DNA from 3 places in the Dehalococcoides mccartyi 195 genome. Region 3 is predicted to be linked to each of the others. Evidence: riboswitches for the same ligand, from Rfam matches in the RefSeq annotation. Region 3 holds a riboswitch; each other region holds the start of a gene.
The links. A riboswitch is a leader RNA that binds a small molecule or an ion and turns the genes downstream of it on or off. The one in region 3 is predicted to bind cobalamin.
Positions count from the first base shown of each region.

Region 1: linked by a shared signal. The riboswitch ahead of DET_RS00725 (zinc-dependent dehydrogenase) and the one ahead of cobT (nicotinate-nucleotide--dimethylbenzimidazole phosphoribosyltransferase) in region 3 are both predicted to bind cobalamin.
Region 2: linked by a shared signal. The riboswitch ahead of DET_RS01805 (adenosylcobinamide amidohydrolase) and the one ahead of cobT (nicotinate-nucleotide--dimethylbenzimidazole phosphoribosyltransferase) in region 3 are both predicted to bind cobalamin.

Region 1 is NC_002936.3:121,264-131,285, forward strand. It holds gene DET_RS00720 (4Fe-4S binding protein) at 1-1,040, opposite strand, end outside; cobalamin riboswitch at 1,275-1,467, shown strand; gene DET_RS00725 (zinc-dependent dehydrogenase) at 1,576-2,601, shown strand; gene trpD (anthranilate phosphoribosyltransferase) at 2,622-3,746, shown strand; gene DET_RS00735 (PAS domain S-box protein) at 3,877-7,062, opposite strand; gene DET_RS00740 (cobyrinate a,c-diamide synthase) at 7,143-8,534, opposite strand; gene DET_RS00745 (secondary thiamine-phosphate synthase enzyme YjbQ) at 8,574-8,990, opposite strand; gene DET_RS00750 (response regulator transcription factor) at 8,983-9,354, opposite strand; gene DET_RS00755 (response regulator) at 9,441-9,833, opposite strand; gene DET_RS00760 (rhomboid family intramembrane serine protease) at 9,978-10,022, opposite strand, start outside.
Region 2 is NC_002936.3:295,534-305,555, forward strand. It holds gene DET_RS01765 (reductive dehalogenase) at 1-199, shown strand, start outside; gene DET_RS01770 (hypothetical protein) at 232-507, shown strand; gene DET_RS01775 (YkgJ family cysteine cluster protein) at 575-1,180, shown strand; gene DET_RS01780 (4Fe-4S binding protein) at 1,342-3,060, shown strand; gene DET_RS01785 (reductive dehalogenase) at 3,173-4,720, shown strand; gene DET_RS01800 (hypothetical protein) at 4,763-5,059, shown strand; cobalamin riboswitch at 5,058-5,201, shown strand; gene DET_RS01805 (adenosylcobinamide amidohydrolase) at 5,314-6,081, shown strand; gene DET_RS01810 (sensor histidine kinase) at 6,569-8,173, shown strand; gene DET_RS01815 (response regulator transcription factor) at 8,148-8,825, shown strand; gene DET_RS01820 (reductive dehalogenase) at 9,133-10,022, shown strand, end outside.
Region 3 is NC_002936.3:602,000-612,021, reverse strand. It holds gene acsC (acetyl-CoA decarbonylase/synthase complex subunit gamma) at 1-107, shown strand, start outside; gene DET_RS03495 (DUF3786 domain-containing protein) at 126-770, shown strand; gene DET_RS03490 (response regulator transcription factor) at 841-1,515, shown strand; gene DET_RS03485 (sensor histidine kinase) at 1,532-2,677, shown strand; gene trxA (thioredoxin) at 2,768-3,091, shown strand; gene cobU (bifunctional adenosylcobinamide kinase/adenosylcobinamide-phosphate guanylyltransferase) at 3,169-3,735, opposite strand; gene cobC (alpha-ribazole phosphatase) at 3,789-4,391, opposite strand; gene cobS (adenosylcobinamide-GDP ribazoletransferase) at 4,411-5,175, opposite strand; gene cobT (nicotinate-nucleotide--dimethylbenzimidazole phosphoribosyltransferase) at 5,213-6,271, opposite strand; cobalamin riboswitch at 6,427-6,625, opposite strand; gene DET_RS03450 (pyridoxal phosphate-dependent aminotransferase) at 6,641-7,747, opposite strand; gene DET_RS03445 (cobalamin biosynthesis protein) at 7,731-8,657, opposite strand; gene DET_RS03440 (adenosylcobinamide amidohydrolase) at 8,659-9,429, opposite strand; gene DET_RS03435 (ABC transporter ATP-binding protein) at 9,419-10,022, opposite strand, start outside.

The DNA of each region.
Region 1 (10,022 bases), 480 kb from region 3:
ACAGTCACACCTGCATCTATAGCCCGGTCTACTTCCTCCGGGGAGGCTTCCTTGCTGCCGGCGTGGCGGCTGCAAACCAGATGCACCTCTGAGACCCCCAGGCTCTTAGCGGCAAAGGCACTGTTGTAAGCTTCGCTGCCGCCGCCTATTATTACTACTTTGTCACCCAGGCTTTCTTTGGTGGAGGATTTTATATTCTTAAGGAAATCACTGCCCTGCATCAGGTCTGATTCAACGGTTTCATCACAGGGAAGGAGCAGCCCTTCGTCCAGACCGAGTACGCCGGTGGAAAGCAGAACCGAATCGTAGCCCTGTTTTAACAGGGTCTGTACGGACTGCACCTGGCAGGAGGTATGGATGGTTACGCCCAGGTCGGTGATGGCCTTAATTTCTTTATTGAGTATATCTTTGGGCAGCTGATGCTCGGGTATACTGTAAAACATCTTGCCGCCGGCGTATTCCATAGATTCAAATATAGTTGCTTCGTGCCCCAGCAGGGTCAAAAAGTAGGCTGAGGTAAGCCCGGCTGGGCCGGAACCGATAATAGCTACCTTTTTGCCGGTGGAAGGGGCAATTTTAAGGTTATTTTTCCAACTGCCGTCGTCATTTTCAGCGGCATATCTCTTTAAAGCCCGAATGGCAATAGGCTCGTCAAATTTCTGGCGCTGGCACTCCAGTTCACAGGGGTGGAAACAGACATAACCGCACACTGAAGGGAAGGGTATCTTTTCTCTCATAACAGCAGTGGCAGCCGGGGCGTTGCCCTCAGCTACAAAGCGGACATAGCGGGGGATATCCAATCCGGCGGGGCAGGCGCGGGTGCAGGGAGCGGTGCCGACCCGTTTGGTGGGTGTCTTATCCCTGTCCAGTTTGATAGCATCTACCGGGCAGATGCTGGCACAGCGGTTACATCCGGTGCAGCGGCTCTGTGTCCAGAAAAACTCACTGCCGGCGGTGCGCTTGGTAGAAACTACCTTGCCGTCCTGTTTGATTTCTTCAGCCGGTTCCATTTTGTCTGCAGGTGCTTTTGTTTTGGCCATATATGTCTCTTCTACAAAATATTTAAGCCGATATTTAAAAGACCTAGTTCCTGATATTATACTTGCAACATATAGTACATTGTCAATCTGCAAGCTCACCTGTGAGCCAAACTGCTCTATTCTACCACCCATTTAATTCTTTATCCACCCGGCTTTTGAAGCAGCTGTTTTTTGGGCAAAATGCGGCTAAAATAAGTATTGACAAAACAGAAATAACTAATTAAAATCAAGTCTAATTGAATATGGTCTGCCGGTGCTTTGTAACAAAAGCTTAAAAGGGAAGCCTGTTAGAATCAGGTGCGGTCCCGCCGCTGTATACGGGGACGAAAACTGGAATACGCCACTGTTTCATTAAAATGAAGCGGGAAGGCCCGGTGAGTAGGTTGAGCCGTAAGCCAGAATATCTGCCGGTATAGAGTTTCGCGGAAAATGGCCGTGGGAAATGGTAAATCCCTGAGCCGAAAGGTTTGGGGTTTTATTTTTTTTAATCCTCAAACCTTGGTGGTTTGGGGATTTTTTTATTATGGGGGGAAATATGAAAGCGGTCTTGCTGGAAGAACCGGCTAAACTTAGCCTGGCGGAGGTGGACACTCCGTCCTGCCCCAAGGGTGGTGTGCTCTTGGAGGTAGCCTGCTGTGCAATCTGCGGCACAGACGTAAAGATGTTCCGGCGGGGACACCGTGACCTTAAGTATCCCCGGATACTGGGGCATGAAATAGCCGCTGTGGTAGCCTGCTCTGAACACCCTGATTTCAAGGCGGGTGACAGGGTGCAGGTTTATCCGGGTATTGCCTGCGGGGTCTGCCCGCTTTGCCTGCAGGGCAGGGAGAATTTGTGCGGGCAGGTGAAAATAATCGGTTTTAATTATGACGGGGGCTTGGCCGAATATATGGCACTTCCCCCTGAAAGCCTGCCTGGCGGGCTTAACATAATACCTGAGAATGTTTCAGACGAAGAAGCCTCTCTGGCTGAGCCGCTTGCCAGCTGTATCCACAGCCAGTCTGTTAGCCGGGTGGGGGACGGAGACCGGGTGCTGGTGCTGGGGGCTGGGCCTTTAGGTCTTTTACAGGCCATGCTCGCCCGGCATAACGGGGCGGAAAAGGTGCTTATGGCCGAAGTCCTGCCTGACAGGGTGTGTGGGGCGGAACTGGCCTGCCCTGACGGGGTGATAGATTTGGCAAAGACCAGCCTCAGGCAGGGGGTTTTTGAGCAGACCGGGGGGGCGGGGGTAGATGTGATTTTGATTGCCAGTTCGGGGGTAGAAGTGGGAGAGCTGCCCTCTGTTTTGAGCCCCGGCGGGCGGATAAATTTCTTTTCCGGTCTGCCTAAAGACCGTTCTGAATTCAGCCTGGACGCCAACACTATCCATTACCGGGAGCTGGCCTTGAGCGGCTCTTACGGCTCTACTCCAGCGGATAATACCCGGGCGCTTAGCCTGATAACGGATGGGATTATACCTGTAAAAAGGCTTATCAGCCGGGTAACGGGTATTTCAGATATAGAGGAGGCTTTTCTGGGGGTGGAAAAGCTAAAAGGCCTTAAAACCATTATCAAATTTTAATAAAAAAGAGGGAAACAAAAGTGGACGAAAACAGGGTAAAAAATTTCGGGGCTGTCATAAGCCGCCTTATTTCAAAGGAAAATCTTAACCGTGAAGAAGTAAAAGACTGTTTCTGCCAGATAATGCGGAATGAACAGCCTGACCTCCAGCAGGGTGCCTTTATGGCCGCCCTAACCGCCAAGGGTGAAACAGCACCGGAGATAGCCGGTGTCTGGGAAGCTATATATGAGCAGGATACGGTAAGGGTTAAGCCTTTGGTAAATAAACCTTTGGTGGATAACTGCGGTACGGGCATGGACAGCCTGAAGACCTTTAACATCAGCACGGCTGCTTCCATTGTGGCGGCGGCGGGCGGGGTGGTACTGGCAAAACACGGTGCCAGAGCCCTTTCCGGCAGCTTAGGGACTATTGATATGCTGGAATCACTGGGTGTTGACGTGGAAACAGACGTGGAGACCGTCAGGCGGAGTATTGAAACGGCGGGTATAGGCATTTTTAACGGCATGAGCGCCAAAGTTCACCCCCAGGCTCTTTTCCGTATCCTTTCCCAGATACGTTTCGGGACTACCCTTAATATTGCCGGTTCGCTGGCAAACCCGGCTTTGCCCCGTTATGCGGTCAGGGGGGTATATTCAGCCGAACTATTGCAGCCGGTGGCCGAGGTGATGCGTGAGATAGGTTATAAAAAAGCCCTGGTTATCTACGGCTCTGCCCCCGGCGGCCGGGGAATGGATGAACTTTCCGTTTTGGGCGAAAGCCGCATTGCCGAGCTTGGCGAAGACGGGCAGATTATTAACTACAGCTTGTCTCCGGCAGATTTTGGTTTAAAACCCGGCCGGACGGAGGATATTCTTACTTCGGGTGATAAACAACGCGAAACCCTGCGGCTTCTCCGTATTCTTTCTGGCGGTGAAAACGGGGCTGCTTTTAACGCGGTTTGTCTGAATGCCGCTCCTGTTTTTTATATAGCCGGTGAGGCTGACAGCCTTCAGCAGGGTTATGCTAAAGCGGCGGAGATAATCCGTTCCGGTGCGGCTATTGCCAAGCTCCGGCAGTGGGTGCAGACCCAGAATTCCAACCCCCAAGCCGGTCTTGCCCGGCTGGACAGCCTGCTGGCTGAACTGGACGGAACAAAGGTCAGCTAAGGGTATTTATTTGGGGAAATTTAAAAGCTGGCTTAGAGTGAATCGGTGCTGTTTTTGCAAGCCCACTTGGCTTGCGGGAGAGGTTTAACCCGGGATGACTTAATATACGTGTTTAATACGTATTAGAAGATTAACCGGTGCTTGGGCTGATGCTGTCAGCGGTTGAGGCCGGTTTAATATCCGCAAACGGCAGTTCTATACGGAAAGTAGCCCCGTTGCCGGGGGTGCTTTCCGCTGATATTCTGCCATGGTGTTCCTCAATAATGCCATGGCAGATGGAAAGCCCCAGTCCGGTACCCTTACCGACCTCTTTGGTGGTAAAGAAAGGGTCAAAAATACGTTTGATGTTTTCAGGGCTGATGCCGGGGCCGTTATCTGAAATACTGATTACTGCATAACCTTTGCGGCGGCTGGTTTTTATGGTTATCTGGGGGTGTTCCTTAAGGCGCAGGAAGAACTCTGCGTTGATAATAATATTTATTAAAACCTGCTGTATCTGGAAGACGTCCAGCATTACCCGCGGCAGGTCGGGGTCCAGTTCGGTTATGCAGCGGATATTATTTATCCGGTGGTCATGTTTGCGCAGTTCAAGCACCTTCTGAATGCTCAGGTTTATATCACCGGCTTCGCGGGTAGGGGTTTGCTGACGGGCAAAAGTGAGCAGATTGCGGACTACTTCAGCCGCCCGCAGGGCTTCGCGGTGAATAGTCTGGACATCTTCTTTGATTGATTCTTCCAGTTCATTCATCAGCAAAAGTTCGCTGAAGCCGACAATGCCGGTAAGGGGGTTGTTTATCTCGTGGGCCAGACCGGAAGCCAGCTCGCCTACTGAGGCCATGCGGTCAGTCATGATAAGCTGCTGTTCCAGTTTCTTGTGTTCGGTAATATCCGCACTGAGTATTATTATGCCCTGGATTTCACCTGAGTAATCACGCAGTACCGCTCCGCTTATCTGGCAGAAATATTCCGTTCCGTCCGGGCGTACACACAGAAGTTCCAGATTGCGTACTTCATTCAGGCTGTCTGCCTGGGCCAGATAGGCTCTGGCTTCTTCACGGTCTTTGGGGGCAATAAATTCCAGCCCGTGTCTGCCTATCATCTGGTCTTTGCTGGTGTAGTTATTCATTTTCAGTATAGTCTGGTTGACCTCGGTAATATAGCCTTGGGTATCCATGACAATTATGCCTTCGTTAACCCCGTTGAACATTCCCCGGATTTTTTCTTCCGAGGCTATCAAGGCATTATGGGTCTGTTTCTGTTCGGTAATATCAGAGATAATGCAGATAGCATTCGTTACGCTGCCGTTTTCATCAAGCAGGGTAGAGCAGTTTACCATTACATCCCGGTACTTGCCGTCCTTGTGGAGCATACGGCAATCCTTGTTATAAATAATTTCCCCGCGGTTTAGGCTGGCAATATGCCTGCGGACTTCATGGCGGAAGGGTTCTTCCACAATTTCCAGAAAGCTCATCCCCACCAGTTCGGCCGGAGTATAGCCCAGTATTTCCTGAACACGCATATTGCAGTCATTTATAATACCGTTCTGGTCAAACGAAATAATAATGCTGGCGGCTGTTTCAAATATAGAGCGGTAGCGGTTTTCACTGCGGGTAAGGGCATCACGGGCATTTTTCAGACGGCTTATATCTGTGAAGGTGGTATAAACCATGTACGAGTTTTCCTGGTTGAGGCGGAACAGCGGCAGGGCAAACAGGTTGACCCAGCGGACCTCACCGGAAAGGTTATTCTTTATGCCCATAAAAACATTCCGCACCGCTTTGCCGGTCTTCAGGGCAGTTATTACCGGGTTTTCCTCCGGCGGCATTATTGAGCCGTTTTCCTGCACATAAGTCCAGACCGGGTCGGCAATATTTGTTCCCAGCAGTTCGCTTTCATGCCTGCCGAAAATAGTATTGGCGGCCGGGTTGGTTTCAATTATGATGCCCTTATCATCAATATAAATAGCCCCCTGGGCCATAGTTTCAAACAGGGTGTGGTACTTTTCCTCGGACATACGCAAAGCTTCTTCAATATGTTTAAGCTCGGTGACGTCTTCACCCGAATAGAGTATTGAATTAAGTTTTCCGTCCTGGCTGCGGATAGCCGTGGAATGCCACAAAATCACCTTTTCCTGGCCGTCTTTAGTCAGGACTACATCCATATAGCGTTCCGGCAGGTCGGCTTTGCCTGAGATAATTTGTTTGTACATGGAGTGTTTGATAAGACGGCGGTAACCGGGCACAAAACTCTCAAACCAGTTGCGCCCCACAATTTCCTGATATTCATAACCCAGTATTTCGCAGCCCCGCTTGTTAATCTGTAAAACAATCTCGTTTTCGCTTAAGACAACTATAATTACCCCGGCAATATCCAAATACAACTGGGCTTTGTCTCGTTCTTCTTTCAGCCGGATTTCAGTTCTGGCCAGTTCTTGCCGGTGGCGTATTTTTTCCACCCCCAGCGATATATCCTGGGAGACCTCCCGCAGCAGGGAAATTTCTTCTCTGCCGAATACGTCCGGGTTATTTGAATAAACGCATAATACCCCCAGCAGTTCATCCCCGAAATCAATAGGCGAACAAAGCAGGCTGCAGCAATGCTGACAGCAGATATCATCACCGGGGCAGGTCTGGATGTCTGGAACTACTATCAGGCTGCGGCTTTTTATAGCCTGCTGGATAGGTTCTCCGGGCAGGTAGAGGCAATGCGGTGCCGGGCACTCCCCGGCGGGAAGCTGGGACGGCTGTCCGCTGGCAGCGTGATAGCGGGGTTCAACTGTCTGCTGGTCAGGGGTTGCATAACCTATCCAGGCTACCTGATACCGCCCGGCATAGACCAGTCTTTCGCACACCCTTTCCATCAGCTCTTCTTCGTTGTCTATATGGGTGATATGGTGGTTTATATCCCGTATCATGGAGAGTATCTGGTTGAGTTCTTCTTCGTGGCTTATTACCCGCCGGTGGTTGTTGATTATCAGCCCTACCAGACTGCCGGCACCCAAAGTTAGCAGCATAACGAAGAAAATAACCGGCTCAAACAAGTCCATTCCAACCATCAGCAGCATACCCGGTATGAGGATGCTGCTGACCCAGATTATGGAAACTTTTAATCCCCAGCGCCAGGTGGCAATGGCGATAATAATAATGGTAGTAGATGCCTCCACCATAGTGGCAAAAAGCTTCCAGTTGGCATTTTGAACGAAGTCCTGCGGGGATAAGACTGAGTATAATCCTAAGATGATTACCAGTACGGATAAGCCGGTGACGTATGTAAAATATTTATCTTTGAAAAGAGGGGGGGATTGCTGGTTTTTCATTGTCCTGTTTTCCCCCTCCTGTTTACCAGATTATATTAAAACAAAACTTTTTGGATTATTCAAAACAAATCAGGTGTGCGTCAAATAGCATAAAAACCTTTGGAAACACGAATAAAATTCTTAGCCAGGTCCGGGTTTGTGCCGAAATGGAGATGCAGGTAACTGGCCAGTACATTAGTACTATTTCCTATAATAAAACCCTCATTCTGTCCGGCATACTCAGCCGGCTCCAGCAGGGTATAGGCTGGTTTGGTTTTGGGGGAGGGCAGTTTTGACCAGTGGAAAATGTGCCCCCTTAGTTCAGTCCCCTTGCCGGAAAGGATATTATCGTTCTGGACGGCGGCTCTGGTATAGCCCAGACGGTGCAGTTTTTTCTGCATGACAGATACGCCCGGCAGAAGCCCCAGCATCAAGTATTTGTTATTATCAAAGTCTTCTATCGCTTCGGATAAATACATCAGCCCGCCGCATTCGGCATAAATGGGCATACCGTCTTCGGCCGCTTTGGTCAGGGCGGTTTTCATGGCCTGGTTGGCGCTAAGCTCTGCTGCCATTATTTCCGGAAAGCCGCCGCCTATGTATATGCCGCCGATATTCTCAGGCAGACAGGTATCATGCACCGGGCTGAAATAACAGAGTTCAGCCCCCCAGTCTGAAAGCATATCCAGATTAGCCTGATAATAAAAACTAAAGGCTTCGTCCCTGGCTATGGCTATACGGGTAACCGGCCGGGCAGGGGTTTCGGGGAATAGATATGGGCATGGTCTTTCGGGCAGGGGCGGTGCATTCCGGGCAATATTCAGAATACGGTCAATATCTATGGTACTTTCAATATGGGCAGCTAAGTTTTGGATAAAGCTTGCCAGTTCGCCGCCTTCAGAGGTGGTTTTCAGCCCCAGGTGGCGTTCCGGTATAGCCAGCTCTTTATTGCGCAGCAGATAGCCTACTACCGGGGTAGAGGTATATTTTTCAATTGCCTTGCGGCAGATTTCATAATGGCGCAGACTGCCGGCCTGATTAAGTATAACCCCGGCAATATTTATCCTGGGGTCCAGGTTTTTATAGCCCAGCACTATGGCGGCGGCGCTTTCAGCCATGTGGGAGATATTAAGCAGCAGTATAACCGGGGCTGAGAGTAATCTGGCAATTTCGGCGGTAGAGCCCCCGGGGCGTTCGCCGCTGTATCCGTCATAAAGCCCCATCACGCCTTCCACCAGGGCAATCTCCCTGTTTTTCAGCCCGTGGAAAAACACCTCGGTCATGGCATCTTTGCCCAGCATCCAGGAGTCAAGGTTGTGGCAGGGGTTATCGGCGGCCAAAGTCAGGTATCCGGGGTCTATATAGTCAGGGCCGCACTTGTAGGCGGCTACTTTATGTCCGCGCTTTGTAAGGGCAGCGGTAATGCCGCTGCTTATGGTAGTCTTGCCGCTGCTTGAAGAAATACCGGCTATGACAATACGTGGAAAATTCATACAGCAGAGTATATCACTCAGGATTGATTTGCGTAAAGATTAGTTTTCTTTGAGAACTTTTATGTATACAGTCCGTCTGCGCGGGCCGTCAAATTCTGCAAGGTAAATACCCTGCCAAGTCCCCAGCAGAAGTCTGCCTTCTTCTATAATCAGGTTCAGGCTGCTGCCCATAAGGCTGGTTTTTACATGGGCGGCCGAGTTGCCTTCCGAATGGAGGAAGGGAGTAACAGCCGGGACTATCCGTTCCAGCTGGGCTTTGATATCGGTTATAACATCAGGGTCGGCATTTTCATTTATGGTCAGCCCGGCGGTTGTGTGGGGGACAAATACCTGGCACAGGCCGGAGGTAACACCGCTTTGGGTTATAAGCGAACTAATCCGGCTGGTAATATCTATAAATTCGGTCTGGCTGCGGCTGGGTATTTCAAGGCGGTACAGGGGCAGGGAGTCAGGCACGCTTGATAAACTCATTTATCTTGGTTCGCAGTTCCCGCGGGCTGAAGGGTTTGGTAATATAGCCGTCAGCACCCAGCTGCTGGCTGAGTTTCTTGTTCAGTTCATAGCCCACTCCGGTCAGCATGACAATAGGAATGGCACTGGTCTGTTTATCACCTTTGAGCATACAGCAGGCGGCCAGCCCGTCCAGTTTGGGCATCATGATATCCATCAGTATCAGGTCAAAGTCCTGCTCTCGGGATTCTTTTACCGCCTCTTCGCCGTTTTTGGCTTGAACTATCTGATAGTCTTTGTCCAGTATGCCGCAAACAAGCTGCCGCACATGCTCTTCATCATCAGCTATCAGTATTTTCATTTTGGGCATGGCTGCCTCCCTAGGATACCATAGGTAATAATAAATAATAGTATAACATTCAATGGTAGGTGAAAACAGGTAAAGTTTTAAAAACCTTAGTTTTGGGCCTTAAGTTTTTCTAAAGTTTCGCTGACTATCTTCTTAAGGTCACTTGGGGTGAAGGGTTTGGGTAAAAACGGCTGGCCGGTGGCATCCAGAAAACCCTGGGTGCTTTCGTCCATGAGGTCACCGGTAGTGAATACCATCCGTTTGGCGGTTTCCGGGTAATAGTTCAGCGCATAGGTGTACAGGTTTTTGCCGTTTATAATAGGGGTGCGGATATCTACCAGGCAGAGGTCAAACTTTTCCTGCTGGATAAGTGACTGACCTATCTGCCCGTTTATGGCAATAGTAACATCAAGCCCCATACTCTCCAAAGTGCGAAGGCATACCTGACATATGGATGGTTTGTCTTCAACTACCAGTACCCGGTATTTTTTATCAGTCATAGAGTCCTGCTTATCGGGAGGTGAGTTTGGATTGCTATAATGGGTAATTTATTTATACTAATGGTATATTGTATCACAGTGTTGACAGCTGTCAATAGCGGGGTACAGAAAAGTGTTAATGAGGCAAAAATGAGGTCAAAATGATTAGAATCTAAACTTGCCGCGCTGGATAAGGTAACCGCAGGCAAG
Region 2 (10,022 bases), 310 kb from region 3:
CCAGGGTACTTGTCCTTTTAATACTATACGGGATGACAAGTCATTTATCCATGAATTAGTCCGTATTTCAGCCAGTCATACCACTGTCTTTAACACTTTCTTCCGTAATATGGACCTTAACTTTGATTACGGGCGTAAAGACCAACGTGACTGGTGGAAGGAAGAAGATTTCCCGTTTGGTATTGATACAAGTTACTAAGAAGAATCCATATTTAGAAAGGAGAGATACTAATGTTGTATTGGGTTGGTCTGATTGTCGGTATTGCTCTAGCTGTCTGGATAGGATGGCTGGTGATGCAGAAGCAGTTTAAATTCCGCTGGTACGAAGTGGTTCTAGCTGCCCTTGGGTTTACATCAGCTTTTGCAGCGGTTCAGCATTATTTCGCTTCGGTCAGAGAGTATGAGCATACTTCGGCTTGGCTGGGAGCTTTGGTTTTTGGGTTATTAGCTTTGATTATGCTTGGGGTATCCTTGCAGTTAGTTAGAAGCCATAACCGCACAAGATAAATTAATCAGTAGGGGCTAGGGTTGAGAAATCACCCTATGCCCCTGTTTTATTAGGAGGTGACCAGACATGGACGCGCTTAGGCCGTTTTCCCAGTCGATGTCTCCAGAGAGCATTTCTTACTATCGACGGTTAACTGCTGAATACGAAGCTTATTGCCAGCAACAAATGGATAATCACTTTATGGCCGCTAAGTTTAATTTTAAAAGCTGCCAGCGATGTGGATATTGCTGCCTATGTTATCCTTGTATCCCCCGACCGGATGAAATTGCGCCTGCTGCCCGATATCTTGAGATGACTATATCCGACTTTGTTAATAAATATATGGTGGCAGATACAGCTGACTGTCAAATATTTTTTCTTCGTTGGGCTAAGGAGGGGCAAGAAGATATAACCGGTGCCAGAATTCCTCCATGGAGAACTTATGACAGAGGTTACTGTGTATTGTTTGACAAGGAAAAGAAATCCTGCCGGATACACCCTGTCCGCCCTTCTGAAGCTAAGCTGATAAAGTGTTGGGATAACCGCCAAAGCCGGGATAAAAAGCTTTGGGGCATGAGCGGTTGGGGGAAAGATGATATATTCGCTTTTTTGCCTGATTTTGATCCTAAATACTTCAGGAACGCTAAATTAAATACAAGTAGTTTGATTTTTAAAGGAGAATCTAACTTATAGCATTTAACAGAGGATGAGGGGGGAAACGCCTCACTATCTGCTGTTTTTACATTTTTGTACTAGTGGTTGCCTTTTTGGTGATTCTGGCGGTCTATACCCGTGATTTTATTCAGACATAAAACCGGGTATAGACCAGCTATTATGTTCTGCAAGGAAATACGATGTTATTTAAATTTAATCTGAAGCGTGTGCTTATTTTATTAGCAGGCTTGAGCTTGCTAATAGCAGGTTTAGTGGGGCATTTATCAGAATCTCACGGTGAAGATAAATCTGCGTTATATGAAAACTATTTGGCAGATGCATTTACAGGCATTGCTGATTATTCTCTTCTGAAAGTTGATCCCACAAATTTAGGTTACATATATGCGGTGGAAGATAATGACGATCTGCTTGCCGGATATGTCACTATCACTACTGGACAAGGCTATGGAGGACTTCTGACTGTTGTCTTAAATTGGTCACTGGATGGGGAAATTCAATCAATCTCTATACCTCAGAATAGTGATGACAAAGCCTGGTGGGATCAGTTGATAACAGGGGATTTCTTTGACCAATACATAGGGCGTAAATTTGATGACGCATTGGTATTGGGGGCAGATATAAATGCAATCAGTGGTTCTACAATATCATGTAACGGGGTAGCTTTGGGGGTGCACGCTGGGCGGGCTTTGGTAGCTGAGCAACTGGCTAAGCCGTATCCGATTCCTGAAGAAAAAATCAAATTTGGCTTAAGTGAAGCGTTGCTAATTGGGGGCTTATGCACTGTAGTTTTATTTAGGATGCTTTCAGTTTTAGCTAGATTTCGATGGGTTCGTTACGTTACTTTATTTTTCGGGCTTGGTGTACTGGGTATCTGGTTAGCAAGGCCATTAAGTCTGACTAATTTTGCTGTCTGGATAATGGGTTCACCCCCCCATCTAAACACTAATTTGTTTCTGTACATACTGGTAATCGGGGTGGTGTTACTGGCTTTAATATTCGGCAAAAACTTTTATTGTTACTGGTTGTGCCCTTACTCAGCAGTGCAGGAAATTGCCTATAAACTTGGACAGGTAGGATTAAGACCCAGTGCCAAGTGGCATAAACGTTTAAGGAATGTTCGGTACTTTATACTTTGGTTTGCCTTATTTTTTACTATTCTGTTAGGGAGTGTATCTATAACAGTCTTTGAGCCTTGGGGTACACTTTTCAGTATGAAAGGGTCTTTTGATCAATGGGTATTATTAGGCATATCCGTAGCTAGTGGATTTTTTATTTATAATGCGTGGTGTTTTTATGTTTGTCCGGTGGGAGCTTTTATGGATATAGTCCTTATAGTTAGGCGTAAAGGGAGGGATTTATGGAATACAATTGGTATACCCCTGATTAAAAGGCAAGTCCAAGTTTCCAGGTACGACTCTGACTATTGCAGGGTTGTAAATCACCTCAAGAACCAAGTAGATATTGAAGGTGGCGTTTTTGGAGATGTAAGCATTGGTAATGAAGAGGCCAGTCTGCATGAAAGTTGGGTGAAGAATATTTGCCATTCTACTGGTATACAGGCTCATTTGCCGCTATGGAACATCAATCGGGAAGATATTCTTAAGATGCTTATTTATTATGGGTTTGAAGTTCTGATGATAGTAACGGATGACTCTAAACTGGGCAAAGAATGGCTGGGGAAAAAGCTAGATTTGGATGTCTTAGCCGAATTGAAAAACAGATTTGAGAAATCAGAGGATGGGAGAGTTGGTTATTATCATACTCTGGTTGTCGATGGGCCTATCTTCCAAAAGAGATTAAACCTTGAAAAGGTATCGGCTGTTTTTAGAAGAGATGAATGGGGCTCCAATTGGTATTTGGATATAGAGGATTACTCATTGGTTTCTAAGTATCAATAGGAGTTCTGCTCTTCAATAAAACTATAGTAGAGGAGGTGTAACTGGGACTGACTTTCGGGAGAGACCGGATAACCCCATTTGGATTTTAACTAAGGTAAAGGAGGAGACTATTATGGATAAATTTCATTCAACACTCAGCCGGCGTGATTTTATGAAGGCGGTTGGATTGGCCGGTGCTGGGGTCGGTGCGGTAACTGCCGCATCACCTGTGTTTCATGATCTGGACGAAGTTTCTCAGATTGGTGGAGTAACTGAAAAACGCCCCTGGTATGTGCGTGAGTTGGAATATGCCAAACCCACAGTGGAAATAGATTGGAATGTCATTCAGCGCCAAACTCATTATAACAACTGGGAAGATCATCTAGACCAGGCTGAAAAAGATAAACGCGCGCACATGTATTATGACAACACAAAGCAGATGGTTTTGGAAAATAATCCAGGTAATACTATGTTTGATGTTGCTATACGTCACCCGGCTTGGACAGCTGTCCGGCGTAACATGGATTATTTTTTTGGGGTGGAGGGTATTCAGCAGGATACTCCGCCTGGTTTTGAAATGGGTTTTGATCCTGAGTCAGGGCATTGCGTTATCAGCCCTGTATGGGCTACCGATCTTTTTGGGATAATCACACCTGATAATATGGGAGTGCCCCGGTGGGAAGGCACACCCGAACAGAATGCAGCTTTAATCCGCATGGCTGCTAGATGGTGCGGCGGGGCTGAAGTGGGCTACTTGAAGGCAGATGAATATACCAAGAAACTTGTACATAAGACATGCGGCGTTTTACCGATTCTGGCAGATAAGAATGGCAAAGAAGTAGTTTGGGAAGATGTTGATCAGCCATACGAAACAGATAAAAAAATGGTTATCCCAGAAAAGTGCAACAACATAATAGTAGTTGTAATACGCGAGGCTAGAAATCCGGCTTTGATGGCGCCGAGCTATAGGGCGGATGCTACCACTGCCAAATCTTATGCTCGTTCAATTGCATTTGATATCCATTTCAGAGGATTTATTCATGCCATTGGCTATACTACTGCAGGTTCAGGCTGGGGCCCCTGGAATAACGTGCCGTTCGGAGTACTATCTGGGATAGGTGAGTTGGGGCGTATGAGAGGGCAAATAACCCCATCTTGTGGTCCATTAATTCGTAAGGTGGAGGTGTTTTTCACTGATCTCCCGTTACCCACTACTAATCCCATAGACTTCGGGGCTAATCGTTTCTGCAGGGATTGCGGATTATGTGCCAAAGCTTGCCCTGCTTCAGCTATACCGACTTTCCGTGAACCGACCTATGAGATTACTCCCGCTGATGATGCTAATTCCAATCCGACCAAGCTTATACCGGAATACTTTAATCTATCCGGTAAAAAGGTCTGGCCTAACAACGACTTTGCCTGCCACAATTTCTGGGTGACTTCTGGTAAACATGGGTGTGCGGCTTGCGTAGCTTCTTGCGTATTTAGCAAGGATATCAAGTCCAGTATCCACGAAGTAGTTAAAGGCGTAGTTTCTCAGACAGGTATCTTCAACGGCTTTTTTGCCAATATGGACCATGCCTTTGGTTACGGCATAGTCAAAGACCAGAATATGTGGGACAACTTCTGGTTTGAACCTGATAAATACTGGCCGCTTGAAGGTATTGAAACCAATTTATAAAGACTGGCAATAGCCTTATTTTCTAGAAAGGAAGTTAGAAATATGTGGTCTCTGTATACTCTCATATGGATGCTCATAGGTATCGCTTTAGGCGTAGGTTTTACATTTCTGATTAATAAACTTGGCCAGAAAGGGATATCTTTGCGCCTTTATGAATGGATTATAGGTATAGCCGGGCTGATACTATTCCTATTTACTATTCAGAATTTCTATACAGCTTTCCAAGAGTTTTATTCTCAGGCAGCCTATATGTTCCTGCTGGTTACCGGTTTACCGGCGATAATCCTTATGCTGGTCAGCTGGCAGTTAGTTACCAGACGTATCAAGGCCCAAAGTTAATATAAGTATTACCTGAAATCCCCTTGGATTCAAAGGGGGAAACGGGAAAGAAAGCCGGTGAAAATCCGGAGCAGTAGCGCCTACTGTGAGCGGGGAAAAGAGCAAGCCAGCAAAGCGCCCGGATTCAGGTACTGCCCTTCCGGTGACTACGGAAAGAGCAGGTGCGGAGTTAAAGATAATTAGCCCCCTCCTGTATTCCGGAGGGGGCATATTTTACGGGGAAAGGGAATAAGGCTGATATGGAGGGAACAAAGGTGATATCTGAACTGAAAACAGATACCTGTTATAAAGAACTGGGCAGTTTTCACGGGGTAAAAGCAGGCATTGTCTATCATAAGGCACTGGGTGCGTCCACCAATACTTTGGTAATAGAACTGCCGGAGGAAAGGAATATACTCTCCACCCGCACCGGGCTGGGTAAGGCCAGATATATCTTAAACACCCACATACCCCCTGAACTCTGGGATTTCATGCACGACAACTCATCAGACTGGCAGACAGCCTATTCGGTAGTGCTGGAAGAAGTCCTTGAGAGATACGGCACAGACCTGGATAAAGTCTCATTTTTATCTACTGGAGTAGACCAGGACAAAATAGCCTGGGCGGAAGAAAGTTATGAAGAGTTTTGGGTACTTGCCTTTGCTACTGCCGGGGTCAAGACCAACGCCATGCGGATAGGCTGTGATGCCGCAAGCGGTATAGAGCGAAATGGCAAGTTTGAGAAGATAGGCACGATAAATATTATCCTGCTTACCGGCTCTACTCTGGAGACACCCACGCTTGCTTCGTCGTATATCACACTGACCGAGGCTAAGAATGTAGCTTTACAGGAACTGGATATACGGAGTGCGGTACACCCCGAATGGCAGGCAACCGGAACGGGAACAGACCAGATAATCAGCGTATCAGGCGGGGATGATAAATATACTTATGTGGGTGGTCATACCAAACTGGGGGAGATGATGGCCAAAGCTGCAACTCAGGCAGTCAAACAGGCCGTCAGAAACTGCCGGGGATACTAGATAGTCGCTATTTATTAAATATTCATAGCCGAATAGTTAGTAATGTTAATATAGATTCCAGATTACTTATTAATATCTTGAATTCGTTTTATAGTTATTTATTCTCAAACGCCCTCAATTATCAAGCTAATGTCATAGCCGGTCTGGTATGGATTAGGTAGTCGTTGTATACCTTGGCAGGTCTATTAAGACAACTTATAATATCAGGAGGGTGATCTTATAAAATAAATTGATGTTAATTATACGGTAAATCCCGTGCCAGTTTACCAAATAAAATATCCGATTCTTCATTATTTAATATTCTTATACTCTTATAAACTCTTTTATTACCTTCAGCAAGGCTTTAACTGCCGGAATATAGAATGTAACCCCATTGTCTATAAAATCTTACACAAATGTTAGCCGTATTATTCAATTGTACTTGTTTTTTTTGTATGGTAATATTAGTATGGCTATAAGTAGCGGATTGTTGTGGGGGACTCTAGCCATGATTGATAACTTGGATACGATTCAGATCGATACCTTGCCTGTAGGTATTGTAGTGATAGATGTTTTGTCCAGAAAAATCATGAATATAAATCAGGCGGCCCAGAATCTTATCGGGGCAGAGGCATCCGAGATTATAGGCCATTCCTGCCATAAGTTCATTTGCCCGGCGGAAGAGGGTAAATGCCCGATACTTGATATGGGGCAATCAATAGACAATGCTGAAAGGCAGCTGCTGACCAGCAGTAGCAAGCTGATTACTATTTTAAAAACTGCAAGCAAGGTTACCATAAATGGCAGGGATTTTCTGTATGAAGTCCTTCAGGATGTGACTGACCCGGTTAATCTCCGTAAACAGCTTCAGATACAGGTGGCGGAGCGTACCAAAGAGCTGGCCGAAATAAACAGCAAACTCGTTCAGGAGATAAAAAACCATGAGAAAACCGAACGTAAATTAAACGAACTGTTTACCCGTTATTCAATGTTTTTCAACAACTGCAATGACGGGTTAACTTTGATTGATTTTTCAGGTGGAACACCGCCCGGTAAATATATTGAAGTAAACAAGGCGTTTTGCCAGATGGTTAATTATTCACGGGAAGAGCTTCTTCAGTTGACCCCGATTGACCTTACCGCTTCGGAGATGAAAGATTATGCGCTGGGAAATACAAAACTGGTGTTGGAGTCTGAATATGCGGTACTCCGTTTCCCGAATGTATATATTACCAAAGATGGCAGGCGGCTGGATTGCGAAATAAATGCCAGTTTTGTTTATTTATCTGGACGGGAAGTGGCGGTAGTAGTATATCGGGATATTTCGGAAACCAAGCGCTTGGAACAAAGTCTTCGTGAAGCCTATGAGCGGGAACTTCAGGCCCATGCGGAGGTTGAAGATCAGCTAAACCAGCGCAATTATTTTATGCGGGCACTGGTGCATGAGCTTAAAACATCTCTTACTCCGCTGCTTGCCGCTAGTGAGTATTTGGTATCTGAACTTTCGGACAGTGCTTTATTAGGTTATGCACGAAACATGCAGAATGGGGCTATTAATCTGAATAACAAGATTGATGACCTTATGAACTTGGCCAAGGGGGAAATAGGCCAGCTGCAAACAGACCCTGAGTATGCCAGTATCAGAAAAGTTATCGGGGATTGTGTAGATTACCTCCAGCCTCAGGCCCAGAAGATGCAAAAACGGATAGCACTGAATGTTAGCGTGGATATTCCCTTGACATTATTTGATAAAAAAATGATTTATCAGGTGGTGCTTAATCTGCTCAGCAACTCACTTAAGTTTTCCCGTACCGGCAGTGAAATTTGTATTGAGGCCGTGAAATCAGGGGATAAAATCAAAGTTTCGGTCAAAGACCAGGGTACTGGTATACCCAAGAACAAGCAGCAGGGAATTTTTACTCCTTATTATCGTATCAAGACCAAGCGGGACAGGTACGGTGGGTTGGGTTTGGGACTAGCTCTTTCTAAGATGATTATTGAACTGCACAGGGGTGAGATATGGTTTACCAGTGAATACGGCCATGGCAGTACCTTTTACTTTACACTACCGATAAGGAGCGAATGGGATGAAGACCCTGATAATAGAGGATGATTTATCCATAATTGATCTGGTAGTGCTTACCCTTTCGGTAGCCTGGCCAGATATCCAGATAGTTAGAACCCAGCTTGGCAAAGAGGGCATAGAGCTAGCTGAAACCGAAGCGCCAGATTTTATTATACTTGACCTTGGTCTGCCGGATATGAGCGGTATAGAAGTACTTCAGGAAATACGCAGTTTTTCCAAGGTGCCCGTTTTAGTGCTGACTGTAAAAAAAGATGAGATGGATGTGGTAGTGGCACTCAGCAAGGGAGCTGACGAGTTTATCAGCAAACCTTTCCGCCAAATGGAACTAATCTCCAGGGTAAAAAATGTCTTAAAGCGGTCACATCCTTCGGAGGGTGAAGTATACGCTATAGGTAACCTGACCTACTATCCCGCCCTGAACAAAATAGATTCTAAAGGTCTTGAACTTAAGCTTTCACCTACTGAAAATATCATCTTCCTTTATCTGGCTAATCAGCGGCCGAATTATGTTACCTACCGAAGCCTTGCCTTGGCCATCTGGGGTGATGAATATCCGGGTTGCCATAAAGCAATACGGGTGATGGTTAATCAGTTGAGAGAGAAGCTTGATTCATCATTGAACCAGCCTGATTTGATACTGACTAAGTATGGTTTGGGTTATTATCTTGGCAACTGGTAAATACCCGTGTTAGCCTCCTTTTTCAGAAAAATCCTTCGTTTTTATGCTTTATGCTCGGTTTCCCCTCTTCATAAGTAAACTCTAATGCGTTTATAAGAAAATCCTTATTATTTCGGGTATTCGTTTATGCGAATGCTTACCTGTCTTCACTTATCATTAAACTGTCATTCAGAGCGAAACTTATGTCTTTGCCCATGTCAAAAATATCTTCACCTATTATGTGGTTTAAAGACTGAAAAGAGGTGACAGAAAGCAAAAGCAGAATTGAATACAGTTTATGTCCAAGTAATCATTAGAGGAGGTTAACATGCTGAATTTTCACAGTACACTTACCCGTAAGGATTTCCTGAAAGGAATAGGTATGGCCGGAGCTGGATTGGGTGCCGCCTCAGCTGTAGCCCCTATGTTCCATGACCTTGATGAACTCGTAGCTTCAACACCCAGTACCCGCAATCTACCCTGGTTTGTAAAAGAAAGGGAACACGGAGATCCCACTACTCCTATAGACTGGGATATGATTCAAAGACGCCCTTACACTTGGGTGCGTATGGATCCTACTCTACCAGTTTATGATAATCTAAAGTCTATTGGTGCACCGGTATCCAGGTGGCTGGATTGGGAAGATAAAAAAGCCGAAGATGAAATCCTGTATGCCAAAGCCCGTGAGGATTTTCCCGGATGGGAACCAGGTCTAGATGGGTTCGGGGATATTAGAACTACCGCTCTTACTCATGCATCAGAAATGTTTTCATTCGGAAACTTCCCTACTAGGATGAATCTGGGCGGTAATATGGTGGATTTAGTAGCAGCGGTCAGGGCGGCTGGTGGCTATCTGGGGAGTACGGATAGCTATGCCGGACCTAAAATGGTGCACACACCGGAAGAGATGGGCGGCACTAAGTATCAGGGTACTCCCGAAGATAATCTGAGGACTCTGAAAGCCGGTATCCGATACTTCGGTGGTGAAGATGTGGGAGCACTTGAGCTTGATGATAAGCTTAAAAAACTCATCTTTACTGTTGACCAGTACGGTAAAGCATTGGAATTCGGGGATGTTGAGGAATGTATAGAGACTCCTAAACAGGTTACCATTCCAAATAAATGTAAATATATTTTCCTCTGGACCATGCGCCAACCATACGAATGGACCCGTCGTCAATCCGGCAGGTTTGAGGGCGCAGCAACCGAAACCAGTTA
Region 3 (10,022 bases):
CAATGGAAAGCGGTGGCTTGGAAGAAGAGCTGTCCGGCTGGGAGATAATGGTCGGCCCGCGTGAAGCCGCCCATATACCGGCCTATTTAAAGCAGTTTAAACCCTAACATAAACCGGAGGGTTAAATGATAAATTCAGGAGAAGGTTTCCGCCTGCCTGACCAGCGCAATTTTGAGCTGGCCACCCAGCGCACCCTTGAACTTAACCGCAGCCGTTTTCTGGCCACGCAGGATTTTAATAAGATATGCCAAAACTCAGGTGCGGTATTCCAGCCGCCCTTTATCCAGCTGGAATATTTCGGGTTTAAGGTAAAGGTAGACACCCGAAACGCAGCCGTAACCAGCCCTGATACAGACCTGTCACTGCGTGAAGAAGCCCTGATACTGCATTACCTGCTAAAGGCAGACAGGACACCAGTTCTGCACGAACAGATAAGCTTTAAAGAACTGCCCGAAGGTGCCAACTACCAGCCTGTTTTCTATAACAGGGTGCTCAAAGGGCTGATAGCCCTTTATACCGCAGATAAGGCTAAACTGAGCTTATCCGCTCTGTCACTAGGCGGTAAAAAAACAGACCAGGCTGATATGAGTTTCTTATTTCAAGCCCTGCCCCGACTGCCCCTCTGGCTGGTATTCTGGCAGGGAGACGATGAATTCCCCCCGGAGGGTAATATTATCTTTGACCGCTCCATTTCACACTATCTGGATACTGAAGCCATTACCGAAATCTGCCAGAACCTTGGCCACAGGCTCAGCCAAAAAACCCCTTGAAGATATGCCGTCTGATAAATGCGTTGAAGCAGCCCAGTCCTGAGTATATAATTAGAACGAGGGAAATGAAATGCAAACTACCCAGATGATAAAGGTGCTTTTGGCAGATGACCACGTAATTGTGCGTGAGGGCACGCGTGAGCTTATCCAGCGCGAATCCGGCATGATGGTCGTCGGCGAAGCCTCAGACGGGGTTGAGGCAGTGGAAATGTCCATGAAGGTTCACCCTGACGTAGTTGTTATGGATATTGCCATGCCCCGCTTAAACGGGATTGAGGCCACCAAGCAAATAAAACAGCTTTTGCCCACCACGGCTATACTTATACTTACCGCCTACGAATCTGAGCAATATATTTTGGCCATACTGGAAGCAGGCGCAGCCAGCTTTCTGCTGAAAAATGTTAAAGGTACTCAGCTGCTGGAAGCTATCCGGGCTGTATATGCCGGAGAATCAGTACTTCAGCCCTCTACCACCCGCCGGGTTATTGACCAGCTGATTAACAAAGCCACTAAGACAGAAGAGGTTTCAGCCGTAAACCCGCTGACCGACCGCGAGATAGAAGTGCTTAAGATGGCCGCCCGGGGGGTCAGCAACAAAGATATAGCCGACCAGCTTTATTTATCCAACCGTACCATTCAGACCCATCTCTCCAATATTTTCAAAAAGTTATCCGTAGGGTCGCGGACTGAAGCTATTCTCTACGGGCTTAAACGCGGCTGGTTTATTATGGAAGATTTGCCCTAGAACTTGATATTACCCTATGAAAAAAGTATTTAGTTTCTTCTACAGCCAAATCCGCCGCCTGCCCAGATTATTTGCCAATGTGCATATCTGGATACTGATACTACTTTTTACCGGCGGTTTTTTCCTGCATTACCCCCAGTTACTGCCCTTTATAGGCCAGATAGAACCTGATTCTTTTCTGTACCTGACCCGCCATTCGGTAGGACGGCTTATAATGCTGCTGCCGGTTACCTACACCGCTCTGGTATTTGGCTTAAGACCGGGCCTTCTCTCCCTGGTACTGGCTATTGCTATTATTATTCCGAATATTTTCGTAACTGATACGGTCACCCCTGATGATATTATTGAAATTATCGGCATTATTATCATCGGGCTGGTGGTAAACCTCTGGCTGGAAAGCTATGAGACTGATAAAAAACACCGCCAGCAGGCTTACCTCAAAATGGAAACAGCCCAGCGCGAACTTCAGCGTATGCAGCAAAACCTGCGTTTTTATCTTAAACAAATCACTATAGCCCAGGAAGACGAACGCCGCCGTATTGCCCAGGAGCTGCACGATGATACCGCTCAGGACCTGATTGTCATATCACGAGCCATAGACCGCTTTGTTACCCAAAACCCCAATCTGGGCGAAGACAATCTGGCTGAACTGGAAGAGCTGCAGAACCATGTAAACCGCACCTTAAGTGAAGTCCGCCGCTTTGCCCAGGATTTACGGCCTTCGGTACTAGATGATTTGGGGTTGATTCCGGCTTTGGAATGGCTGATACCTGACCTTTCAAAGCACTTCGGCATAAATATTGATATAGATGTAAACGGGGAAATCCGCCGTTTTGCCCCCGAAACCGAACTGGTGTTATTCCGTATAGTCCAGGAGTCATTGCGTAACGTAGGCAAGCACGCTCAGGCAACCAAAGCCTGGGTTTATATAGACTTCGGCAAATACAAAGCCACCCTGACCATAAAAGATAACGGCAGGGGGTTTTTGCTGCCGGAACGGGTAGGAGATTTGGCCGCTCTGGGCAAACTGGGACTGACCGGTATGCAGGAACGGGCACAGCTTATTGGCGGGCGGCTCTCCATCCAGTCCAAACCGGAGGTAGGTACCATGGTAACAGTAGCCGTACCAAATTCCGGCAACCTGGAGGATAATGAGGTTTAAAGCCTGATGCCAGTTTCGGGCCGCCTTGACAGCAAATGAACCTCAAAGTAGTATTAAAAGAGACAGGAATATACACTAAGGAGAAACAAGATGGTAATGGAAATAACCGACCAGAGTTTTGCGGCCGAGGTACTAAAATCAGATAAACCCGTGCTGGTAGATTTTTGGGCACCGTGGTGCGGCCCCTGCCGCATGGTAGCCCCCATAATAGACAAATTATCTACTAAATACGAAGGCAAGTTTAAATTTTGCAAGCTGAATGTAGATGAAAATAAAACTACTGCCGCCCAATACCGGGTTATGTCCATACCTACCCTGCTGTTTTTCAAGAGCGGTCAGGTAGCTGACATGGTGGTAGGTGCAGTACCCGAATCTGCCTTAAGCCAGAAGATTGACCAGTTACTCCAGAAGTAAATTTTTTAATACCCTATAAACAAAAGCCCCCGTCTTTAGCGGGGGTTTTTCATATTCTTTTTACTATAAAATTGCCCCTAGCGGAGCAAAGGCTTAACCTGCATGGGCAGTCCGGCCACCATAAGGTACACATATTCCACATATGCACCCAGCATCTGGTTTGCCCTGCCCAGCAAATCCCGGTAAATTCTGGCCATGGCATTAGGGGGGATAAGCCCCGCACCCACGTCATTGGTCACCACAATAAATGACGCACCCGTCTTTTCCATAGCTTTTATAACATCGTTTATTTCTTTTTTAACCGCCGCATCCAGATAGTCAGCCGCATCACCGGTAAGCTCATCACCATGTTCAAGCATATACCGGCACATTATGTTATTTACCAGCAGGGTAATGCAGTCCAGTATAATCACATCGGCATTTTTCCCGTGAGCGCTTATTTTTTCACCCACCCCCAGACTGGCCTCTATAAGACCCCACTCAGGCGGACGGGCCTGCTGATGCCGCAGGATACGGGTTTTCATTTCATCATCACCGGCTTCGGCTGTTGCCACAAACACAATATTGCCACCTATGGATTTGGCCAGTTCCTCCGCATAACTGCTTTTGCCGCTGCGGGCACCGCCGATAAGTAAATAATTCATTTTAATGACCCTCCGGTATTATAAAAACGCCCTGCCTGAACAAAAGTTAAAAATCAGCCCAGATGGGATTTATCGTTCAGTTTTTCCAGTATAGACCCCTCGGGATAAATATCCAGAACAGTTACCGAGCCAACACCCAGCGTAAACTGCCACCAGTGTTTGTAATCAATGCCCAGAAAATGGCAGATAAGGATACGGAAAACACCCCCGTGCCCCACCAGTAATAAAGTCTCATCCTCCCGGTGCTTGGAGAGCATTTTTACAAATTTAACAACCCGCTGGGCAAAATGTTCCATGCCTTCCCCGTCCGGGAAATGCACGTCAAAACTGCCCTCAGCCCATTTCTGGGCAATATCCGGGTAGCGTTCTAAAACATCATCGTAGGTAAGGCCCTCTACCCGCCCGAAATCTATTTCCTTCAGGTCATTATTTTTATTGACTGAAAGAGGCCGCCCGTAGGCAATGGTTTCAGCAGTTTCCATGCAGCGTTTAAGAGGGCTGGAATAAATGGCATCTATCCTGACCGCAGACAAATATTCCCGCAGGGAGTTAGCCTGAGCATGGCCGGAGTCTGAAAGGCCGATATCACTATGCCCCCAGTAACAGCGGCAGTTATCTGTTTCGGTCTCCCCGTGACGCACCAGTATCAGTTTCATGCTATAAACTCCCTCTATTTCAGCTGAAATACCCGGACAAGGCCACTATAAATATCAGCGCCGCTACCTCGGTAAACTCGTTAATTGAGCCGTAAGTATCCCCGTTTAGTCCGCCAAGCCTGCGTCTGAAGAAAGATGCCAGATACATAATCAGCAGCCAGCTGCCGAACATAGCCAGCAACCCTGCCCAGCCACCCAGTATTACACAGACTGCCAGACAGAAAATGGTAGCAAGCCACAAGCTGGCTTTTGCAGACCCGCCCTTAAGCTCTTTGCCCAAACCCTGTGACCTGACATACGGGTAACAAACCACCGCATAGACCATAGCCCAGCGGCTGATTACAGGAAACAGGATAAGCCCGGTTATGAAACTGCCTGAAGGAAGGCTAACGATAGCGGCAAACTTTGAAAGTAACAGGCAGATTGCCGCAAGTACCCCGATAGCCCCCACCCCCGGCAAATGCATTACCTCCTGGGCGCGTTCAAAGGACTTGTGGCCGGCGGCAATACCGTCAAAGGTATCTGTCAGGCCGTCAAGATGCAAACCGCCGGTAATCACCACCAGGCTTACTGTCAGCAAAGCGGCCGTAAGTACATCCGGTAAAAAAAGGCTGAAAACCCAGCCCAAAACGGCCAGTATCAACCCGACAATTAAACCCACCAGGGGGTAGAAGCCAAGTGAGCGGGCAAAATCCAGATGTGACTTCTCCCCCTGCCAGTCTTCTTTCAGCCAGGGTACAGGTATATTGGTAAGAAAGCGGAAAGCCGCTAAGAATGAACCCATATATATTTCCTCAAACCGGGATTATACCAGAATACACCTAACTTTGCTTTTCGGAAACCCCGGCATCTGCAAAAGAGGCCATCTCGTGCTGGATACGGTTGGATGCTTCGATAATATTCATGGCAAGGGCGGCACCAGTGCCTTCACCCAGCCGCATATCCATTTTCAAAATAGCATCCAGCCCCATGTGTTCAAGCAAAATACGGTGTCCCGGCTCTACCGACTGGTGAGCGGCAAACATAAAGTCCTTTGCCTGCGGGCAGATAGTATACGCAATAAGTGCCGCCGCACCTGAAATAAAGCCGTCTACAACCACCCCCACTCTGTTGGCTGCCGCACCCAGTATTACTCCTGCCAGACCGCCTATTTCATAGCCGCCCACCTTGGACAGCACATCCAGCGCATCTTGGGCATTGGGTTTGTTAAGGGCAATTGCCTTGGCAATGGCATTGCGTTTCAGCTTCATCTGCTCGTCTGACGCACCGGTACCCCGCCCGGTTACCTCTTCAAGTGACCGCCCGGTAATGACAGAGCAGATAGCGGCGGAAGGGGAAGTATTGCCGATACCCATATCACCGGTACCTACCAAATCCAGCCCCTTTTTAACCTCGGCGTTTACAATCTCTATACCTGTTTCAATAGCTTTTACCGCCTGCTCGCGGGTCATAGCCGGACCGTAAACCATGTTATTGGTACCGGGGGCAATATTGCGGTTGATTATATTCGGGTCTTCCGCCATGGGGGTGGCCACCCCCAAAGCAACCACCACATTACGCGCCCCCACCTGTCTGGAAAGGACATTTATGGCGGCACCGCCATGGGCGAAATTTTGCAGCATCTGGGCGGTTACTTCTTTGGGCCAGTTGTGAAACTTTTCATCAATAATACCGTGGTCGCCAGCCATGGTGATAATGGCTTTGCGGGCAGTTTGGGGCTTAGCATTCCCCTGAATGCCTGCAAGCTGAACCGCAATGGCTTCCAGCTTGCCTAAAGAACCCTGTGGTTTAGTCAGGATATCCTGATGGGCCTGAGCCTTGGTCATGGCCTCTTTATCAAGCCCGTGTATCTTTGCCAGTGTTGCATTTAATAGTTCCATATTTTTAAAACTCCTATATTACAAACTTTGGTCATAATATCCATGGTGGTATTTCAGGCTATGCTCAGTTTATCCTCCTCTGGCGCCTGCCCAAATAAAAAAGGGGCTGGCACATCTCAAAATATCTTCAAGATGAGCCGGCCCCTTTACCATCAGGTATCCGGTTTGGTGTTAACACGTCTTCTGGCTTCCGGATTATCCCCCGGTTCCGCCCTTCCCATCAGGGTACTGCCCTGACAGTGGCCGCACAAAAAGTGCTTTAAGAAACCAAAGTCCCCGGTTACAGCGGCGGGACCGCCACGGATTCAAACCGTGTTCCGTTTGCTAATCACCATTAAAAACTATATCAGACAAAACCCTGTCAGTCAATCAGGCTGGATAAATCTCAGACTTACTTTTCAATTCAGCCGCAACCGCAAGCAGGCGTTCACACTCACTTTGGGTGCGGGGAGCAATACGGACATACTGTGGCAAGCCGAATGAAGTGCAGTCCCGCACCATAAGCCCGTGCTTAAGGAGTGCCGAACGGAAATCCGCGGCCTTTTTCACTTTCAGCAGGAAAAAATTGGTCTCGGAGGGCAGCACTCTAAAGCCCAAGCCTGCAAAACCCTGCCTGAGATACTCCTTAGAGGCCTTTATCTTTTTCTCAGATTCCGCCAGATAGCTGGGGTGACACAGGCAAACAAGCCCGGCTTTCTGGGCGGCAGAATTAACATTCCACGGCGGACAGACCTTTTTGAGGTTGGTTATTATCTCCGCCGAAGCCATGCCATAACCAAGCCTCAGCCCGGCCAAAGCGCAATCTTTGGTCATAGAGCGGATAACTATAATATTGCCCGTTTCGAGCAAATCTGTTGATTTCCAGCCGCCTTCAGCAAAGGCTATATAAGCTTCGTCCAGCACCAGCAGGGTATCAGTGCAGACGCTCAGCACTTTTTCAATATCCGCTTTGGAAAGATAAACCCCGGTAGGGTTATTGGGATTGCAGATAAATACCGCTTTGGGCTGGTGTTTTTTAATAATGCGGCAGGTTAAATCCAAATCAAACTTAAAGCCGCTCTCTTCGTCTGCCCACTGCTCAATTATATCCGCACCGGCCACTTCTGCTGCCAGTTCATATTCCCCGAAGGTGGGTTTGAGTATTAAAACCGTATCCCCCACCCCGAAATATGCCCCGGCAACCAGACGGATAATTTCCATAGAGCCGTTGCCCATAATCAGGTTTTCGGGCTTAAGTGAAAGCCTGCCTGCCAGGTATTCTTTTAGTTCGGCAGAATCTGAATCAGGGTAGCGGTCAATAACCAAAGAGCAAAGGGCGTTTTTGAGCTCAACAGGTGCCGGATAGGGATTTGAGCTTACCGAAAAATCCATAACCGCATCCGGGCTGATACCCAGTTTTCTAAGCTCGGCATAGTTCGGCCCGCCGTGGTAACACGGCTTTAATTTTTCTACCTGCGGCTTAGGCGATACGGACAAAATAAATCACTCCCGCGCTTATTAAAACCCAGATAAAGGCCGCACTGTTTATAAGCAGCAGCGAACGGCTGATAGTTTGGGGAACAAGCTCCCTGATATTATCCCCCAGTGAGTAGTGTCCCACTTTTTCCAGACAAACTTCAAGGGCACCGGCCGCAGTCGCCATTGGCCAGCCGGCATTGGGGCTTTGGGTCTTGGCGTGGTCACGCCACATTATCCGCCATGCCCCTGCCGGGCTGTAACGCCCAAATAAGCTGGCAATCAGTATGCACAAGGCAGACAGTCTGGCCGGAATAAAATTAAGCACATCATCAAATCTGGCGGCAAACTTGCCCAGATATTCGTATTTGCCGCGGTAACCCACCATGCTGTCAAAGGTGCTAACTACCCGGTAGGCCATAACACCGGGCACGCCGAATATCAGAAAGAAAAAGAGCGGCGCCACAAACCCGTCTCCGATACTCTCCGCCACAGATTCCACCGCCGCCGCCACCAGTTTGGGCTGAGGCAGTTTGGAGGTATCACGTGAAACCAGTGAGCGGAGCTCAAAACGGGCCTGGGCAATGTCATCTTTTTCTAACAATTGTTTAATCAGCAAAGCGGCCTTACGCAAGCCGGTTACCGTAAAACACATCTTGAGTAAAACGGCCGACACTATTATGTAAACTACACTGTTTACTCCATGCAGCCAGTCCAGCAGAAAATATACCGGTATAAAAAAAAGTGCCATGGCAATAAAAACCATGACTATACCGTAAACAAACTGGTAGACCCTACCGCCCTTAAACCCTGCCCGCTCAAAAAGGGCAATTACCCTGCCCATATAGGCTACCGGATGAAAAGCATTAGGCGGGTCTCCAAAAACCAAATCAATAATGAGCGCCAGCAGGAATATAAAAAGGACTTCCAACCTAATGCCCTTTTCTGCTGGCCATACGCTTGGTCAGGGCTTCTTTTATAGCCAGGGTAACACTCCGCCCCATCAGTTCACCCAGCAAAGTATGCCCGCCCACGTAGGTTGCCTTGTCACCTGTGCCGGAAACTGCCACTATCTGGTCAGTGCCGGTGCCGCTGGCTTTTAGGCCGGGGGTATAAGCACTCATGACACCCAGTTCATCCAAAGCGATAGTCTTCGCCTCAGTAGCGGTTATAAAACAGGAAGCCAGAGCAGACTGCGGCAGGCTTTCACTGGTAAGAATAATAGTATTTATAGTGCCGAAGGGTTTGAACTTGCCGTTACGGTCAATACCCGAAGACTTATCCTGCCCAATGCGTAAGGCATTAGACTCCACCCCGGCGGTAGCCAGAACCACCACCCATAAATCACCCTGTTTTTCTTCATGGAAGGCCAGATGGTCCATGGTAACCCCGGTGGATAAAACCAGCACTTTGGAAAGGGGAATGCCGATAGCACTCAGGGCTTTGGAAAAAACCTGACGGTAATAGCCATTCCAGCTTAATTTATCATTATGCAGACGCGGCCAGATAGCATCCGGCAGATAAATATTGCAGACTGCCTTGACCTTGCGGTAACCCTGCCTGCCGGAAAGTGCCCGCCGTTCTTCGGGAAAAGTAACCACTAAAGCATTGGCGGGAACACCCCAGACCTCATGCTCAATAACCTCGGCCTTTATGCCGTGAAATTCGGCAACTGTCCGGATATTTACCTTCTCAGCGGGCACCCGTGCCTCCCTTTTCGCCGTTTGCACAGCGGGTATTACCTAAACGCGGCAGTACCGCCGGAAGTCCGCTTAGGGGATGAGTATGGACATAACTGCCGGGGCCGTAAACACGGCTGATATTTTCAGTGGTTATTACCTCGGCCGGACTGCCGTCTGCATGAATGCCGTTGTGATCAATAAGTATCAGCCTTTCACAATAGTGGGCAGCCAGATTAAGGTCGTGCAGGGCGGCAATTACGGTAATATTCCGTTCGCGGCACTCTGATTTTATAAGGTCAAGTACCTCTATCTGGCGGCCTATATCCAGATTGGAAGTAGGCTCATCCAGCAAAATAGCCTCGGTTTTCTGGCATAACGAACGGGCAATGACTACACTTTGTATTTCACCACCCGAAAGTTCGCCTATTTGTCTTTCAGCCAGATGCAGTACCCCTGCCCTCTCCATCGCCTCCCAGGCAATGGCAATATCCTTGCGGCTTTCATATTGAAACGTTCCCATATGAGGGTTTCGGCCCATCAGGACAATCTCAAAAGCGGTAAAAGCGCTGGGAAGTACCGGTATCTGAGGCACAACCCCTACCATCTTAGCCAGC